4 regions of the Oceanobacillus sp. FSL W7-1304 genome follow, and region 3 is predicted to be linked to each of the others. Evidence: riboswitches for the same ligand, from Rfam matches in the RefSeq annotation. Region 3 holds a riboswitch; each other region holds the start of a gene.
What was found. A riboswitch is a leader RNA that binds a small molecule or an ion and turns the genes downstream of it on or off. The one in region 3 is predicted to bind S-adenosylmethionine.
Positions count from the first base shown of each region.

Region 1: linked by a shared signal. The riboswitch ahead of ssuE (NADPH-dependent FMN reductase) and the one ahead of NYE61_RS04765 (bifunctional homocysteine S-methyltransferase/methylenetetrahydrofolate reductase) in region 3 are both predicted to bind S-adenosylmethionine.
Region 2: linked by a shared signal. The riboswitch ahead of metK (methionine adenosyltransferase) and the one ahead of NYE61_RS04765 (bifunctional homocysteine S-methyltransferase/methylenetetrahydrofolate reductase) in region 3 are both predicted to bind S-adenosylmethionine.
Region 4: linked by a shared signal. The riboswitch ahead of NYE61_RS12520 (sodium:solute symporter family protein) and the one ahead of NYE61_RS04765 (bifunctional homocysteine S-methyltransferase/methylenetetrahydrofolate reductase) in region 3 are both predicted to bind S-adenosylmethionine.

Region 1 covers NZ_CP150211.1:4,067,725-4,072,529, forward strand. Annotated here, with positions in the region: gene NYE61_RS19995 (LLM class flavin-dependent oxidoreductase) at 1-1,357, opposite strand, end outside; gene ssuE (NADPH-dependent FMN reductase) at 1,392-1,943, opposite strand; SAM riboswitch class I at 2,325-2,431, opposite strand; SAM riboswitch class I at 2,559-2,665, shown strand; gene NYE61_RS20005 (LLM class flavin-dependent oxidoreductase) at 2,753-3,805, shown strand; gene NYE61_RS20010 (alpha-L-glutamate ligase) at 3,824-4,792, shown strand.
Region 2 covers NZ_CP150211.1:1,091,576-1,096,380, forward strand. Annotated here, with positions in the region: gene NYE61_RS05415 (gamma carbonic anhydrase family protein) at 1-41, shown strand, start outside; gene NYE61_RS05420 (DUF4181 domain-containing protein) at 84-524, opposite strand; gene metK (methionine adenosyltransferase) at 626-1,822, opposite strand; SAM riboswitch class I at 2,030-2,138, opposite strand; gene pckA (phosphoenolpyruvate carboxykinase (ATP)) at 2,337-3,923, shown strand; gene NYE61_RS05435 (ABC transporter substrate-binding protein) at 4,323-4,805, shown strand, end outside.
Region 3 covers NZ_CP150211.1:934,965-939,769, forward strand. Annotated here, with positions in the region: gene NYE61_RS04755 (hydroxymethylglutaryl-CoA synthase) at 1-592, opposite strand, end outside; gene NYE61_RS04760 (reverse transcriptase-like protein) at 787-1,440, opposite strand; SAM riboswitch class I at 1,678-1,783, shown strand; gene NYE61_RS04765 (bifunctional homocysteine S-methyltransferase/methylenetetrahydrofolate reductase) at 1,971-3,836, shown strand; gene metE (5-methyltetrahydropteroyltriglutamate--homocysteine S-methyltransferase) at 3,874-4,805, shown strand, end outside.
Region 4 covers NZ_CP150211.1:2,469,698-2,474,502, reverse strand. Annotated here, with positions in the region: gene NYE61_RS12530 (2-hydroxycarboxylate transporter family protein) at 1-588, opposite strand, end outside; gene NYE61_RS12525 (glutathione ABC transporter substrate-binding protein) at 1,041-2,603, shown strand; SAM riboswitch class I at 2,680-2,787, shown strand; gene NYE61_RS12520 (sodium:solute symporter family protein) at 2,902-4,527, shown strand.

The sequences.
Region 1 (4,805 bases), 1.1 Mb from region 3:
GTTTTTTCCTTCCAGGATGCGTATCAAGGAGCTTATCGCCTTTTCCAAATAAGTTATCTCTTAAAGTACTTCCTTCATATTCGGTTTGAACAAGCCCTCTTTCTTGTAAAACAGGTATGACGAGCTCAACGAAATCATTAAAAGACCCTGGAGTAATGGCATATGCGATGTTAAATCCGTCTATACCAGCTTCGTTGACCCATCGCTCCATCTCATCTGCAATCTGTTCGGGAGCGCCAATTGCCGTTGCTCCCATTCCACCAATACCAATTGTTTGGATAACATCCTCTACTGTTGATGGTCGATCAGGATGGATTTTTGTGAAATTTTCAAGTGCGGACCGAATCGAATCATTTTCGATATAACTGATTTCTTGATCCTTTGCGTACTGGGATAAATCGACTCCAGTCCACCCACCGAATAGTGCTAGTGCACCTTCTGCACTTATATATTGTTGATAGTCTTTATATTTTTCTTTAGCCTCTGCTTCTGTTTTGCCAACAATCGGTACAAACATCGTAAGAATTTTTATTTCTTCTTTGGATCTTCCTGCCCGTTCGATATCTTCTTGCAGTTTATCCACGGTTGCTTTTGCTGTTGCAATCGTTGGTGCGCCAATGAAAACAAGCTCCGCATTATTAGCAGCAAAAGCACGCCCCTTTTTGGATGCGCCCGCCTGATAAAGAACAGGGGTCCGTTGGGGAGAAGGCTCACATAGATGAGCACCAGGGACCCGGTAATATTTTCCTTGATGGTTAATATCATGAACTTTACTTGGATCTGTAAAAACGCGATTTTCTTTGTCAAGCTTTACCGCATCATCTTCCCAGCTTTCTTCCCAAAGCTTATAGCAAACTTCCAAATATTCCTCCGCAATATTATAGCGTTCATCATGATTAATCTGATCTTCTAATCCCATATTAACAGCTGCGCTTTTTAAATAAGAGGTAACGATGTTCCAGCCAATACGTCCATTTGTTAAATGATCTAACGTACTGATTTTACGAGCAAATGTGTATGGATGCTCATGTGTCACAGAAGCAGTAATTCCAAAACCGAGATGCTTTGTCACTGCTGCCATGTATGGAACAATTAGAAATGGATCATTAACTGGTGATTGCACACCATTTCTTACTGCTGCATCACGGGATTCACCATATACATCATAGGTCCCTAATACATCTGCAATAAAGACTGCATCGAATCTTCCATTTTCTAATGTTTTTGCAAGCTCAGTCCAATAGGCACTATCTTTGTATCGATGCGACTGATCATCTGGATGTGTCCATAGTCCAGGTGATTGATGTCCCGGAGTATTCATATCGAAAGCATTTAAAAAAATACGCTTTTTTGTCATATTATTTCTCCCTTTTTATTATTGAATAGCATCTTTAGTACGTAACAACTTCTCTAGCAACTGGATTATTTATAAGCTGAACAAAGTAAAAGAGTTGTTTTTTTGTTCGTTGTAAAATATCTTCATCAATAATTGGAAGGGGATTTTGCTTATCAATCTGTCTATCCAATAGGTAAAGACCTTTTAAATTATGTGCTTTTAATGTAGCAAGAACTGGCTTTAACGTATATTCGACAGCAAGTAAATGGGAGGGACTTCCACCTGTCATAAGCGGTAGTACTGGCTTATGTTTCAAAATATCCTGTGGCAATATATCAATCAAAGCTTTTAGCACACCGGAATATGCTCCTTTATATACTGGTGATCCGACGATTAGTCCTTTGGCATGTTGGATTTTGACTGCAATTTCTTTAACAGCAGTACTATTGAAATTTCCTTGAAATAAATCTTCATAGGCTACATCTTTTACGGAAATATGCGTTACTGAGAATTGCTCACCTTCTAATAAAGTACCTAAATATTTAAGCACCTGCTCAGATCTTGAAAACTCAGAAGGACTTCCGGATAGAATTACAATCTCGCTCATGTAAACATTCTCCTTTAGCTTTTTATTTGTACTCTACGAAACACTGGTTAATATTAGACTTTTGAGAAACTGCACTAATCTGTAATGATGGATTGGTACGTATACTCGCTACGGAAACACACTACGCTTTATTCGGGGGACCCGTGAACCTTTTTGAACTGTCGTTTTTGAAGTCTCACTATGGCTCCGTCCCCCGGCAGAAGTCACTGTTTGTTTCCACCGCTAGTGCTAGATCATTGTGTATATTTAGCGGAATTGCTCATACCACAGCAGTTAGTTCACAGTTTAAATTTAGTTGACAGGTACTAAATATTTAATACGAGTAAAAAACCCCCTTTTCTTCTAAAAAGAGAAAAGAGGGTACACTACATCATTTATCAGCTCTTATCTCTCAAGAAAAAATCTTGCTGGAAGTAGCACCTTTCTAAAATAATTAGTGGTTGCTGAAGCGTCATAGGGCCAGTTCCCTCAGCTTCTCTTGATAAGAATTTTCAATTGTTGGATATATTCTAATATATCAAATCATATAAGTCAACTAAGAATTATAAGAATTAATTGATTGACATTTCTTAAGTTCTATATTATTATTCAACCAACAACTTCATTATTTGATTTATCTTATCACGAGAGGTGGAGGGACATGGCCCAAAGAATCCTCGGCAACAGGTTCATTTAAGAATACTGTGCTAATTCCATCAAGCGGACTGCTTGGAAGATAAGAAGAGCATACATACATAATATGTAAAACCTCTATTCTTATCCTAGAATAGAGGTTTTTTGTTGAACAGAAGTTAGGAGGAGATGGAACAATGAAATATGGGTTTTGGTTACCGATTTTTGGTGGATGGCTAAGGAATGTAGAGGATGAAAATATGCCACCAACATTTGATTACGCAAAGAAAGTCATTCAACACGCTGAAACGTGGGGTTATGATACAACGTTAATAGCTGAATTATATTTGAATGATATTAAAGGGATTGAAGCCGATTCTATTGAAGCATGGACAACTGCCGCAGCACTGGCAGCTGTTACCGAGAAAATGGAAATTATGACCGCTGTCCGACCGGTATTCCATAACCCGGCGGTAACTGCTAAAATGGCCGCAAATATTGACCAAATTAGCAATGGTCGATTCACTTTAAATGTTGTCTCTGGTTGGTGGGAGGAAGAGGCCAAACAGTATGGTGGAGAATTTACAGAGCATAATGATCGCTATGATCGTACAAGTGAATTTTTAGAAGTTTTAAAAGGATTATGGACGGAAGAGACATTTTCTTATGATGGAAAGTTTTATAACATTAAAAATACAAATTTATCACCAAAGCCAGTTCAACGGCCAAATCCAATTTTATATGCTGGTGGTGAGAGTGAAAAAGGAAAGCAAGTTATTACAGCTTATTGTGACGCATATGTGATGCATGGCGGAACGGTGGAAGAAGTTAGGAATAAAATTGAAGATATGAAGAGACGTAGAAAGAAGGCTGAAAAAGAAGCATTGCAATCATTTAGTATGGCTGCCTATGTTATTTGCAGAGATACGGAGGAAGAGGCACAGGAAGAATTACACCGTATTACGACAGTTAAAGATGCTGCAGGCTATGCAGGTATGAAAGATTTTACAACGAAGTCAGAGCTTGAGCAACAGCTTAAATTGCAAGATTACTCAGTATCAAACCGGGGATTGCGTCCGAATCTTGTTGGCACACCGGAACAAATTGCAAAGCGAATTTTAGCTTATGAAGCAGCCGGAGTAGATCAACTATTATTACAATGCTCTCCACAGCTTGAAGAATTGGAACGCTTTGCAAAGCAAGTAATGCCTAAGGTTGAAGAATTACGTAATTCATTAACGCATATCTAAGTTAGGGGAGAATTATAAATGAGTAAAATATACGTTATCCATGAAAATAATGAGTGGACAGAGCATTTAATTAATCGATTAAAAGAGCTTAATTTACCTTATGAAGATTGGTTGCTTGATAATGGTACGGTTGATCTTAGTGCAGCACCTCCAGAAGGGGTTTTTTACAATCGGATGAGTGCCTCGTCACATACCCGTGGAAATCGGTTTGCACCAGAATTAACGAATGCTGTACTCGCGTGGTTAGAGCATCATGGAAGAACTGTAATAAACGGCAGTCGTGCACTGCAGCTTGAAGTAAGCAAGGTTCTGCAATATCTTGAGCTTGAAAAGTATGGTGTTAAGACACCAAAGACAATTGCAGCTGTAGGGAAAGAAAATATTTTACAAGCAGCAGAAGCTTTTAAAGGGAAGAAGTTTATAACGAAGCATAATCGTGCAGGTAAAGGCTTGGGCGTTCAATTATTTACTTCCATAAACGCACTGCAAAATTATGTGGAAGGGGAGTCGTTTGAAGAGCCGGTTGATGGCGTTACGTTACTTCAAGAGTATATTGAATCTCCGGAATCCTATATTACGCGATGTGAGTTTGTTAATGGAAAGTTCCTTTATGCTGTGCGTGTGGATACATCAGAGGGATTTGAATTATGTCCGGCAGATGGTTGCACAATCGATGATCTTTTTTGCCCGGTGGGTGAAGAAAGTGCCCAGCCAGCTAAGTTTCAAATTCGTGAGGGATTTAATCATCCAGTATTAGAAAAATATGAGCGTGTCCTAGCGGCGAATAATATTCGTATTGCAGGAATCGAATTTATTGAGGATAAGGATGGGAATATTTACACGTACGATATTAACACAAATACGAACTACAATAGCGAAGCAGAAGCAAAAAGCGGAAAATACGGTATGCTGGAAGTAGCGAGGTTTTTAGGGAGTGAACTGGAGAAATTGAGAGAACATGTAGGGAGTTCCCCCAGTGCAAATTAGTTGACCCATAAAA
Region 2 (4,805 bases), 160 kb from region 3:
AAGGTAAATATTATAAGGAAAATACAAATATGGGACATTAATCAGTTAGGGGCTTGAAATAATAGATCAAGCTCCTCTGTTTATCACCCTAGAAGACCAAAGAACTCAGACCTCAACGCTACAATGACAAGTGTGGAAATAAATATAACTTGACTGAGCGTAAATAGATAATCATTTTTCCCTTCTAGGTATTTCCACTCCATGTATGCTCGAAACAATTCCTGTATACCAGTGAAGATCATGCCAAGTAAAAATAAATACAGCGTAACATCAGAACTCGAGGAAATAGTTGTATAAATGAAATAAAATCCAGCACCTATGTATGCAATGACAGCTATTAATCGTAACCTTTTATCATACTTTTCATGTATATCGTTCACATAATTATTAGAAAACCATTTTGGACGCTTCACGTGCAATAATATTCTCATGATCGAATTAAATATAAAAATAATAAGTGAAAGCACACCTATTAATATGACAATATCCAGTAGTAGACCACTATTATCTTCATAATAGTACATGAGCATTCCTCTCTTTCTAGATTATAAATCGTATGCTAGCCCAAACTCCATCAGCTAAACAAAAAGCTGCACAACTCAATAAGAGCTGTACAGCTATAATATTATTTTGTCAATGCGATTAACTCATCAACTTTATCTGTTTTTTCCCATGAAAATGCAACATCCGTTCTACCAAAATGACCATATGCTGCTGTGTTTTTAAATATTGGCTGACGAAGGTCGAGCATCCGAATAATTCCTGCTGGGCGAAGATCGAATAATTTGCGAACCGCAGCTACAAGTGTTTCCTCGCTTACCTTTCCAGTACCAAATGTATTAATCGCAATGGATACAGGCTCTGCTACACCAATTGCATACGCCAATTGAACCTCACATGACTTCGCAAGACCTGCAGCAACGATGTTTTTTGCAACATAGCGAGCTGCATATGCAGCAGAGCGATCTACTTTCGTAGCATCCTTTCCACTAAATGCTCCACCGCCATGTCGTGCATACCCACCGTATGTGTCTACGATGATTTTACGACCAGTAAGTCCTACATCCCCCTGTGGTCCCCCAATTACAAAACGACCAGTTGGGTTAATGAAATACTTTGTGTTTTCATCCAAGAGATCAGCAGGTACAACGGCACGAACCACATGCTCAATCATATCTTTTTCAATTTGTTCAGTAGTGGTATCTTGGTGATGCTGTGTAGATATAACGATTGTGTCGATTCGGATAGGCTGATCATTTTCATCATATTCTACAGTAACCTGTGTTTTCCCATCCGGGCGCAGGTAATCTACAATTTTTTCTTTTCTTACATCAGCAAGGCGCTTCGCTAATTTATGCGCTAATGAAATCGGTAGTGGCATAAGCTCTTCGGTTTCATCACAAGCAAAACCAAACATTAACCCTTGATCTCCAGCACCTATTGCATCAATTTCATCCTCACTCATTTTTCCTTGGCGTGCTTCTAGTGCGGTGTCAACACCGCCAGCAATATCTGCTGACTGCTCATCAATTGCCGTCATTACAGCACATGTTTCCGAGTCAAAACCATATTTAGCTCGAGTATAGCCAATTCCTTTTATCGTTTCTCTTACAATAGCAGGAATATCTACATATGTGCTTGTCGAAATTTCCCCCGCTACTAACACTAATCCAGTTGTTACAGTTGTTTCACACGCAACTCGTGCATTCGGATCCTTTTTTAAAATTTCATCTAGGATAGCATCTGAAATTTGGTCTGACATTTTGTCTGGATGACCTTCTGTTACTGATTCTGAAGTAAATAAACGTCGATTTACAGCCATTAGGCTAAACTCTCCTTTATTGTATGTTACGGAACTCTAATTTAAATGTTCTACATATATTATTCAAAGTACCTTCAAAAGGTAAAACTTTTCCCACTGACCAGGTCAATCGCTTTTCTATGAATATCATTTTATATATAACTTCTCTATAAAAAACAAAAAAGCCTTTCCTTCAAAGACATGAGGAAAGGGTATACTGGCCTTTCGCTCTTATTGTTCAAGGAAGTGTTCCTTGCATCAGGTTAGCACCAATTCACATCATGTGATGGTTGCTGGGTTTCATCGGGTCTGTCCCTCCACCAACTCTGAATAAGAGTATCCGTTCAACCTTTAGATTAACGAAAGTAGCTGTAGGTGTCAACTATTTTCGGATGGTGGGCTATTATATATTTTTTATAATTTATTTTTAAATAGTATGGACTAATAATATAAATGTGTTATACTAATAAGCATCTTAAGAAAATAAAAGTTGTCACAAACGTATAAAATCCTTAAAAAGGCAGGAGATAATGACATGAAAACGGTGGAGAGATCATTAATTAAAGAGTTAAATGAACACAATAATATGCATATTAATTTGTCGGTAGCACAATTAGTAGAAAAAATTTTACGTTATCAAGAAGGAAGTCTTACTTCTACGGGTGCAATTCGAGCAACTACTGGAAAATATACTGGGCGTTCTCCCGAAGATAAATTTATTGTAAAAGATGAGGTTTGTACAGATTTTGTTGACTGGGGAAAGGTAAACCGTCCAATCGAAGAAAAAGTATTTGATAATCTTTACAGAAAAGTAATAGATTATTTAAAAGAAAAAGATGAACTTTATCAGTTTCAAGGGTTTGCTGGTGCGGATAAAAATTATCGCCTGCCAATTCAAGTCATCAATGAATACGCATGGCATAATCTTTTCTCACGTCAATTGTTTATCACGCCAACAGATGAAGAGTTAGAAAATCACCAAGCAGAGTTTACTGTTGTTTCTGCTCCAAATTTCAAAGCAGATCCAGCTGTCGATGGAACAAATTCGGAAACATTTATCTTAATCTCCTTTAAGAAACGTGTTGTTTTAATTGGAGGTACTGAATATGCCGGTGAAATAAAAAAATCTATCTTCTCAGTGATGAACTACTTGCTGCCAAAGCGAGATGTTTTGTCCATGCATTGCTCAGCAAATGTTGGTCTAGAAGGTGATGTAGCCCTGTTCTTCGGCCTTTCCGGCACAGGAAAAACAACATTATCCGCTGATCCTTACCGCCGTCTAATTGGAGATGATGAGCATGGCTGGAGCCCGAATGGCGTGTTCAATATTGAAGGTGGATGCTATGCAAAATGTATTAACCTATCGGAGGAAAAAGAACCCCAAATTTTCAATGCCATTCGCTATGGTTCTGTACTCGAAAATGTCGTTTTAAATGAAAAATCACGAATTCCTGATTATGATGATACGACATTAACAGAGAATACGCGTGCTGCATACCCGCTTGAGAATATTGATAACATTGTGTCACCAAGCGTTGCTGGCCATCCAAATACAATCATCTTTTTAACAGCAGATGCTTCTGGGACACTGCCGCCAATCAGTAAATTAACGAAAGAGCAAGCAATGTATCATTTCCTAAGCGGCTATACGAGCAAACTTGCAGGTACAGAGCGCGGAGTAACAGAACCGCAAGCAACTTTCTCAGCATGCTTTGGTTCTCCTTTTCTACCTTTGGCACCAGCAAAATATGCTGAAATGCTAGGTGAAAAAATTGATATGTACAATTCAAATGTGTTCTTAGTTAATACTGGCTGGACTGGCGGATCTTACGGTGTTGGAAACCGTATGAAGCTATCCTATACGCGTGCAATGATTCACTCTGCTCTAGAAGGCGAGCTGAATTCAATGGAAACTGTAAAAGATGAAATTTTCGGATTAGAAATTCCAATGCATGTTCCAGGAGTTCCAGATGAAGTACTCATTCCGAAAAAAACATGGAATGATCAAACAGCATATGAGGAGACGGCAAAATCACTAGCATTAAAATTCCATGAGAATTTCAAGAAATTCAATAATGCAAGTGATGCAATTAAAGAAGCCGGCCCGGTTTACCAAGGGTAATAATTCTGTTTACTCATCCCAAAAGGATTTTATTTATATGAGTGGAGTCAGTATCAGCATCATGCTGATAGCCAGCCTGTTTTTATGGGCTGGCTTTTTATGTTCCTCCCTCCAATTTTTACTTATAACCGATAGATCGATTTCCCCCTTTGACTATAACTGTATATTTCGGATTTTTGCTCCATTTTACACACGCTATTCTATTGCCCAGGTTATTAGTCCAGACCCATGCACTAAGGCTCTGTAACCTTAAATTCCCGCACCACTATACTTAAATCTGCAGTTTCAAAACCTTTACTATTCCCTCTCGCCCTCACCTCAACTAGGCATTCACACATTTTCCAGTTTCGCATAAACTGTGTTGATAAATGATCACGTATTCTGAAAGGAACGAAACGTATGAGAAAAATTAAATTGATTGCTGTTGTAACAGTTGTTTTCCTCATTTTCCTTTCTGCTTGTAATTCAGCGCAGACAACTAAAATCAGCTTAGCAGAGGTCACTCGCTCCCTCTTTTATGCACCACAATATGTAGCGCTCGAGAAAGGTTTTTTTGAGGAAGAAGGACTGGAGGTAGAACTTCAGACAACATGGGGTGGAGATACGACAATGACGGCACTTCTTTCTGGTGGAGCGGATATCGCGCTCGTCGGATCGGAGACTTCCATCTATGTGTATGCACAGGACTCTAAAGATTATGCGATTAACTTTGCACAGTTAACCCAGACAGACGGGACATTTTTAGTGGCAAAGGAGCCACAACCTGATTTTGAGTGGGAAGATTTAGAGGGTAGTAACTTTTTAGGACAGCGTGTTGGCGGGATGCCACAGATGGTTGGTGAATTTGTATTAAAGAATCATGGCATTGATCCACATGCGGAT
Region 3 (4,805 bases):
CATCAACAAACGCTTTGTCAGAGTAAATCGGTCTCCAGAAATCCATAATGTCATTTGTAAAATAAGCACTATGCTCTTCAAGGACCATGATTCTTGGATTTGCACTAATCACCATCGCAACTGCTCCTGCACCTTGTGTGGATTCACCGGCGGTATTTAGACCGTACCTCGCGATATCAGAACCTATTACCAATACCTTGCTTTCCGGATTTAATGCAATATGCCCTTTTGCCAATTGAATTCCAGCAGTTGCACCGTAGCATGCCTGCTTCATTTCAACAGTACGTGCATGGGGATTTAACCCAAGTAAATTATGTACATAGACCCCTGCAGACTTCGAGTTATCAATACCTGATTCGGTACCAAAAATAACAAAATCGATTTTCTCTTTATCTGCCTCGTTTAAAATCCCAAGTGCAGCGTTCGCAGCCAATGTAACCGGGTCTTGTGTAATAGGCGGAATCGCCATTTTTTCCTGTCCAATTCCAACGGTGAACTTTTCCGGCTCTATGTCTCTTGCAACAGCTAATTTGTTCATATCTACATATAAATGCGGTGTATAAAAACCTATCTTATCAATCCCTATATTCAATGCCCTGCTCCTTTACAACTACCAAAATTTTATACTGTACTGCTTCGTGAAATAGTGCACAACTATTATTTTTTAAATTAAACAACAGTTAAATGATAATATAATGTATTACGAAAAACAACTCATTTGAAGTTAGATGGAAAGGTTTTCTAAACTACCGGATTAGCTAATTTGTCTGTATGATTGATTATCTATCAGCGCTCACGATGACTCATAATTTCAATCTCTTGTAGGGCCTGTGTTGCTAATTGATCAGCCTCACGGTTCATTTTCCGGGACACATCTTTATAAGTTGGGGCAATTCCAAGCTGTTCTAACTTTTGTTCAATCCGATTAATCCATGCTGATAGCTCCTTTTCATAGCATGGCCATTCCCCATCCAACTGATGAATGACAACCTTTGAATCTCCAACAAATGTTACTGGTAAGTGGTGCACACCTAATAGCTCTAATTCAGTTAATCCTAAATGAAGCGCCGCATATTCTGCTTCATTATTATTTATAAGGCCTTCCACTAAAGCATTTTTTCTTATCCGATAGGCCTTTTCATTTTGCTCATAGTAAATGACACAGCCAAGACCTGCTTTATCTGTCTTCAAGTCAAATCCACCATCAAAATAGACAGTTATATCATGCGGTTCCGTTTTAATTTCTTCCATGTATTTCTTTAATTGCTTATAGGTCCAGCTTCTATCATTGCTATCAATAAATGTTAATTGCTTGATTCTTCCAGTTTTCTCCATGTCTTCAGCAATGATGACGGCTTGTCCAGCTTGCATCATATCTGAGCTAAGCATCGTCTCTAATCCCTTTTTTGTACGATATGTTAATTCCATTCTCACTTGCAAAGATAAAACCTCCTTTTTACTTGGATATAAAACAAAATAAATGACATGAAATTTGAATAAAACACATTTAATGAATGAACCTTTCATTCATATTATTTTATATTGTATCCTAAAAATGCACATATCTTAGCAACACCACAAATTTGTTTTAATAATAACAAAAATGTATTTAATAAAACAATTGACAAAACTATAAAATTTATGCAAAATGGATTTAACAACTGAATATTCGTTATTTTCTTATCCAGAGAGGTGGAGGGATTTGGCCCTACGATACCTCGGCAACAGGCTTTTTTAAGTACTGTGCTAATTCCAACAAGCATTAATGCTTGGTAGATAAGAAGAGTAAAGTGAATAATACATACATGACCTCTTCTTTTCGGAAGGGGTCTTTTTATGTTTTCCCACCTTTTCTTATCACCACGAATACAATTTTCCACTAATGACAGCTTCAAAGGAGTGAATTAAAAGGTAGTGAAGAAAATGAAATGAGGTAATTGCTACTTTTAACGATAAAGGAGGACAGAAAAATGAGTTTATTAAGTGCTCTTGAAGAAAGGATCCTTATTGGTGACGGTGCAATGGGAACTTTGCTGTATTCATACGGCGTTGACCGTTGCTTTGAAGAATTGAATTTAACACATGAGGAACAAATTACCCGTATTCATCGATCATATATTGAGGCGGGATCCGATTTAATCCAAACCAATACGTACGGAGCAAATTACATTAAGCTTGCTCGTTATGGCTTAGAAGATCAAGTTAAAAAAATCAATACCAAAGCAGTGGAACTTGCTAGAAAGGCTGCTAAAAAAGACACTTTTGTTCTCGGAACTATCGGAGGGATACATGGCGCACAAGCATTAAATGATACAAAAGAAGAAATCAAACGAAGCTTTCGAGAACAGCTATATTGCTTACTGTTAGAAGGTGTAGATGGCCTTATTTTAGAAACCTATTACAATCTTGATGAGCTATTAACCGTATTAGAAATTGCCCGAGAAGAAACAACAATACCGATTATCACAAATGTCTCCATGCACGTACCAGGTATTCTTGAAAATGGTATCCAGCTAAAGGATGCTTTACAACGGCTAGAAGATACGGGTAGTAATATTGTTGGCGTCAACTGTCACTTAGGTCCATTTCATATGCTGCAATCATTAAAAGATGTTCCATTGTCAGATAAGACATTCTTAGCGGCTTACCCAAACGCTAGTCTGCCAGCTTATCACGAGGGCAAGCTCGTTTACGAAAATAAACCTGACTATTTCACTCGATGCGCCGAAGATTTTCGCAATGAAGGTGTTCGCTTGCTTGGCGGTTGCTGCGGAACAACCCCTGAGCATATCAAAGGATTAGCGCAAGGAGTTCGTAATTTAAAGCCATTAACGGAAAAGAAGATTATTAGAAAGCCTTCCCCTATTGAAGTAACACGTAATCAGACGACTAAAGAGACCCCTTTAGTCGATATCGTAAAGAAAAGACATTCCATCATCGTTGAGCTAGATGCTCCGAAGCATCTGCAAACAGACGCATATATGGAAGGCGTGAAGGCATTAAAGAAGGCTGGTGTCGATGCAATTACATTAGCTGACAACTCGTTAGCATCACCAAGAATTAGCAATATTGCGATCGCCGAAAAAATAAAACAAGAGGTTGGGCTAAGACCTCTCGTTCACTTAACTTGCCGCGATCGTAATTTAATCGGGCTGCAATCCCATTTAATGGGACTCGACACGTTAGGGATTCATGAAATTTTGGCAATTACGGGAGACCCAACGAAAATCGGCGACTTCCCAGGTGCCACTTCTGTTTTTGATGTAACATCGTTCGATCTAATTAAACTAATCAAGCAATTTAATAAAGGGCTTTCCTTTTCTGGTAATTCCTTACGACGGAAAACTTCTTTCAAAGTTGGTGCAGCTTTTAATCCAAATGTGGCTCATCTTGATAAGGCAGTCAAACGAATGGAAAAAAAGATTAGCTATGGTGCCGATTATTTTCTAACACAACCGATCTTCAATAAGGAGCAAATCATACAGCTGCATGAAGCAACAGCGCACATCCAAACACCTATTTATATAGGAATTATGCCGTTGACATCAACAAGAAATGCTGAATTTCTCCACAATGAAGTACCAGGAATTAAATTAAATGACGATGTTAGAGATAAAATGCGCTTTGTCTCGAACGATCGAGACAAATCGATTGAACAAGGGATTTCAATAGCAAAGGAACTTATTGATGTATCCTTACGATATTTCCATGGTATCTATTTAATTACACCTTTCGCACGTTATGACATGATTATTCGTCTTATTGAATATATCCAGGAAAAAGTCCCCAAAAGTAACTTCGAGGAGGTGTTGTCAGCAACCCCGCACAGCCTATAGGAAGAATTAAGATGAAAACAAATGAGGAGGAAATGAAATGACAAATGTGATTAGCTCAAACTTAGGTTACCCAAGAATCGGGAAGAAAAGAAAATGGAAGCGCGCCTTGGAAGGATACTGGAATAAGCAATTATCCGAAAAGGAACTTTTAGAGAAAACTGATGCCATTAGATTCGCAAACTTAAAAAAGCAAAAAGAAATTGGTATCGATCTTGTACCGGTTGGCGATTTTACACTATACGATCACGTCCTAGATACTTCCGCTATGTTCGGTGTTGTACCAGATCGTTTTAACTATGATGGCGGAAAGGTTAACCTCGAAACATATTTTGCTATTGCTCGCGGTACAGAAAATGCGGTTGCCTCTAAGCTTACGAAATGGTTTAATACAAACTATCATTATATCGTTCCAGAGCTTGAAAATGTGACACCAACGTTAACAGAAAATCTCCCGCTAAAATTCTATAAAGAAGCAAAAGAAAAGTTAGGAATCGATGGGAAGCCTGTCATTTTAGGTCCAATTACATACCTAAAATTATCAAAAGGATACGAAGAAAATGATTTCTCTAACGTCTTGCAACGCTTTATACCTTTATATGTCCAACTATTAAAAGAGTTAGAGGAAGCCGGTGTCTCTTGGGTACAAATCGATGAACCGATTTTAGGAACTAATCTATCAAAAGAAGTTATCCAAAAAGCAAAACAAGTTTATGAGCAATTTCATAATGCAGCACCTAAATTAAAGCTAATTTTACAAACCTATTTCGAGCATATTATTCACTACGAAGAAATTATCGAGTTTCCTGTTCAAGCAATCGGACTTGACTTTGTCCATGGAGAGTCGCTAGAGCTTATCAAACAATTCGGATTCCCAGAAGATAAAGTACTCGCAGCCGGGATTATTAATGGGCGCAACGTTTGGAAGGCTGACTTGGAAGCTAAAACCGACCTGCTCGAAACAATCTATCA
Region 4 (4,805 bases), 1.5 Mb from region 3:
ATTATCAGCATAAATCTCCGAAAGCGGAATGGCCCCTGTAGTTATTCCGCTTGCCATAATCGGTGCCACTATCATAAGAATCGTTTGTTTAAATCCTATACCAAATAGTTGCCCTAGCAAACCACCCGCTAATGCTGCCAGTAATATCGTCGTTAATAAAGGAATTAACATTTTTAAAGCTACATTAATAAGAACTTCCTTTTTTATTCCTAATATACTTCCGACAATTAATCCTGCAACAATTAGGTTAGAGAATCCAAAACCACTATAGAAATCAGCAGCTAATTCAGCAGTTACTTCAGGCAAAATTCCGATATAAATTAGTAGAGAGGGTAGGAAGATGCAAAGTATAGTACCTCCTCCAAAATCAGAGAATTTTGGAATGGAATCCCCCATCCACATGAACAAACCACCTAAGCCCATCGTAATCATAAAACCAGTAATTAAACTAGAAGGAACGACATCAAGGTATAATCCTACTATTGCAGGTACTAATAGTAAAAGATATATTGGAAGTTTTATTCCGTAAATCTCTTGATTAAAAATATTATTCTTTCTTTTTGTATTCACAACATTTTCACTGCCCATTAATCCCACTCCTTTTTTAGATAAGTATTTCCCTAACAAACAAATTTTGATAGCGCTTTCTATTAATTGGAACGTATACTTGCTTTGATTTCTATTATCCATCATAAATATTAAGAATTATAATGTAAAACTAATATATTTGCTAATAAATATCAGAATATGTGATGTTATGATGTTTAGAATCTCATTGTAAGGAAAAAGAGCTATTCTCATAGTTAATTAGTTTGTAATTAAAAACATTGAATGCTATTATATATTCAATTCAAAGTAAATTCATCGGTATTATTGAATAATTGAATTGAGAGATAGACGTTGCTAGGAGGGGGATATAAACTGTTCTTAAAATAACTGAACAGATCATAATAGATACATAATTGATTGAGGATAATGGAGAGCAAACAATCATAGAAATTAAAAGTAGTAAAAATATCAACACGTGGAGTGTGGTTAAATTGAAAAAAGCATTATTATTAATTTTACTTATATCGGGTTTATTGGTTATTTCTGCATGTGCTGGTGACGGAGCAGATGAATCAGAGAATGCAGAGGAACAAAAGGATCTGACAGTTGGATTAGCTGCAGAGCCAGTATCGCTGGATCCGCACGCTGCAAATGATGGTAACTCCTTATATGTGATGAATGCCATCTATGATACGTTGGTTGAACAAAACACAGATTTGGAGATTCAACCAGCTTTAGCTGAGAGCCTTGAACAAATTGAAGATACTGTCTGGGAAGCAAAGCTTAGAGAAGATGTTACGTTCCATGATGACAGTGCATTTAACGCGGAAGTAGTAAAAGCGAACCTGGATCGCGTTCTTGATCCTGATATGGGCTCACCGCTAGCCTTTTTATTCGATATGATTGATTCCGTGGAAGTAGTAGACGAATATACGGTACAGATTCATACAAAATATCCTTTTTCAGCATTGCCATCTCATTTGGCACATCCGGGCGGGCATATGATCAGTCTTGAGGCGATTGAAAAGGATAATGAAGCAATAGCTAATGGTGGAGAACCGTTTGCAACAGTTAATGAGAACCCAATCGGTACAGGATATTTCAAATATGATGACCGAACAAGTGGAGAACAAATAAAAGTTGTAAAAAATGAAGACTATTGGGGAGATAAGGCCGGTGTAAATTCGGTAACCTTTAAATTTGTCCCAGAGGATTTAACACGAATTGCAGAGCTGCAAACAGGTGATTCGGATATCATTTATCCAGTAAATACAAGCAATATTGACGAAGTGGATACGAATGAAGGTACACACGTTAAACAATCGGATAGCGCAAGTATGTCTTATCTTGGCTTCAATGTAGCAAAAGAACCATTTACAGATCCTAGGGTAAGACAGGCGATTGCAAAAGCAATTAATAAAGAAGAAATTATCGAAGGGGTACTAAATGGTGTGGCTTTACCAGCAAAAGGACCGCTCGCGCCTACCGTGTTTGGGTATGATGAGGATGTAGAGCCTATCGATTATAACATTGAGGAAGCAAAGGAACTATTAAAGGAAGCGGGCTATGAGGATGGTTTCAATGCGACAATCATGGCCTACGATACAAATACATCGGATATCGCGCAGGTTATCCAAGCAGAACTAAAAGAAATTGGTATCACTATTGACATTGAGATGACCGAAGTAGGAACTTATTTAGAAGTGACTGGTAATGGCGGTGTTGATATGTTTATCGGAAGCTGGGGGACTGTAACATTGGATGCGGATTACGGACTGTACCCGATGTTTCATTCAGCAAATGCCGGAAATCCAGGAAACAGGTCTTTTTATGCGAATGATGAGGTAGATGAGTTGCTGGAGGAGGCAAGACAAGAGGGAGCGGAAGAAGAAAGACTGCAACTATATAGTGAAGCACAACAAATAATTGTAGATGAAGCTCCAATCGTTCCACTTTACCATTCTGTATTGCAAGCTGGTTTAAGGGATGAAGTGAGTGGATTTTATCAGTATCCAAGTAGTTTCCCATTTTTGCGTGATGTAACGATTGATTGACAGATAAATTGAATTTTAAAATAACATTGACTTTTTCATCGTGAAGGTGTAATTTTAATACAATTGAATATTGAACTTCTTATCTAGAGAGGTGGAGGGATATGGCCCTTTGATACCTCGGCAGCGGGCTCAATTTATTGAGTACTGTGCCAATTCCATCAGACACTGGTCTGGAAGATAAGAAGAGGTGCCCTGAATTTATCTACCCTCTTCTTATGGAAGGGGGTTTTTGCTTTGTCTTTGTAATTGAATATTCGTTTGGAATAAGGTGATGTAAATATTAAGGGAGTGACTAGTTGTGACAGAATATGGTGTATGGACAATTATACTGGCATTAGGATATACATTTGCGCTCATATCGGCAGGGCAAATTGCCAAAAGACGTGTGACAAAGAAAGATAGTTATTTTGTTGGAAACCGGAATTTCAATAAATGGATTGTTGCGTTTTGTATAACTGGATTATTCTCGGGATCCACATTTATCTCTATTTTGGAGTTATCTTATTTAACCGGTATCTCCGCAATCTGGTATGGGGTGGCGGAAATGGTTCAAATATTTATTATTGCTTTGTTGATTATCCGTTCTTTCCGGAAAAAGATGCTTGTAACGGTTTCTGGTTTGATAGGAGATACGTATGGTAGAACGGCAAAAGGCTTATCAGGAGCAATTACTGCATTTGCCTTTCCCATGTGGTCCGTTGCCACGGCAATCGCATTTGCTTCTGCATTTCATGTGTTTACAGGTATTTCATTGAGTTTATCCGTTGCGTTTACTGCTATTTTACTTTTTATCTATTTACAAGCTGGTGGCATGTGGTCCATTGCCTTTACACAAACGATGAATATGTTTGCATTCGGATTAATGATCGTAATTGGAGTTGTTGCCTTTTTCATCAATCCCGGAATATCAGGTTTAGCTGCATTGAACATGGAGCGTCCAGAAATGTTTAACTTTGGAAGTGTCGGACTGCAAGTAATTGTCGTCTGGTTTGGGACGTTCCTCGTTAACGTCATTCTGGCTCAGGCTGCTTTCCAAATGGCATTATCCTCCCGCTCGCCAGAAGAGGGTCAAAAAGGACTTGTCATGGCTGGATTCATGGCGATTCCATTCATAGTCGGTGGCGTTATCTTCGGAATATCAGCTGCCACTGTTGTGCCGAATGCATCCACTGGACTTATCGCGATTCCCCAGTACTTGATGGAAGTTTTGCCTGCCCCATTAGTAGGTTTATTTTTCCTTGGTGTATGGGGTTGTGCACTCGGATGGGGTGGACCTTGTCAGTTCTCAGGTGCCACAAGTCTCGGACGTGATGTGGGAAGTGCGATTAATCCAAATGCCACAGGGGACCAGCTTATTAAATATACGAAAATCTCGCTGCTGCTTTTAACCGGCCTGATGATTGCGTTTGGCTTATTGCGAACAGAGCAATCGGCATGGTGGAATGTATTTGCTTGGACGATACGAAATAGTGCCACGTTTGCACCGGTAGTAGCCGCATTATTCTGGCCGGTGGTAACGAAGCGAGCTGTAGTTGCTTCCTTGTTCACTGGATTTACTAGTGGACTGTTATGGTATTACCTGGGCGGGTGGCATCCACAGGAATTTTATCTAAACATACACCCGGTTTGGATTGGAAGCTCGGTTAATATCCTGACAATTACGTTGGTGACGCTGGCTAATAGAAGAACGAGTTTAAGATTGAGAAAAACAGATCGCTTTGGTTACTTGGGATTAATTGGAGGAGTAATTTTTACACTGGTTAATATTTTATACTTTGAACAGGCGTATAATAGTGGATTGTTTGGGTTGTTTATGTTTGTAGCTGTATTGAGTTACTTTATAGCAGCAATTCGGTTTGTGAGGTTAGATGAGCGGGGAGCGATAGTTGTAGAAGAACAGGAATACATTGCGTCCAACAGTTAAGAACATAACACCATTCAATTTCTAAATAGATAGAAAGTTTAACTCCCGGTTAATAGGGGTATAGATGATTTATCGCAATGAAAAGTAATGAGTAAAAGTGTTAATAGGGAATGGAGGTAGAATAAGTATGGATTTAATTATCACTGCTTTCGTTGCCTTGATTGGTGTCTTTGTATTAACCATTAGGGCGTTTACAGCGGTTTATAAAAATAGATTGAAGGATTCTAATTAGGAGAGAAATTTCTATTAAATAATGCATAAGGGCATCCTTCTTTAGG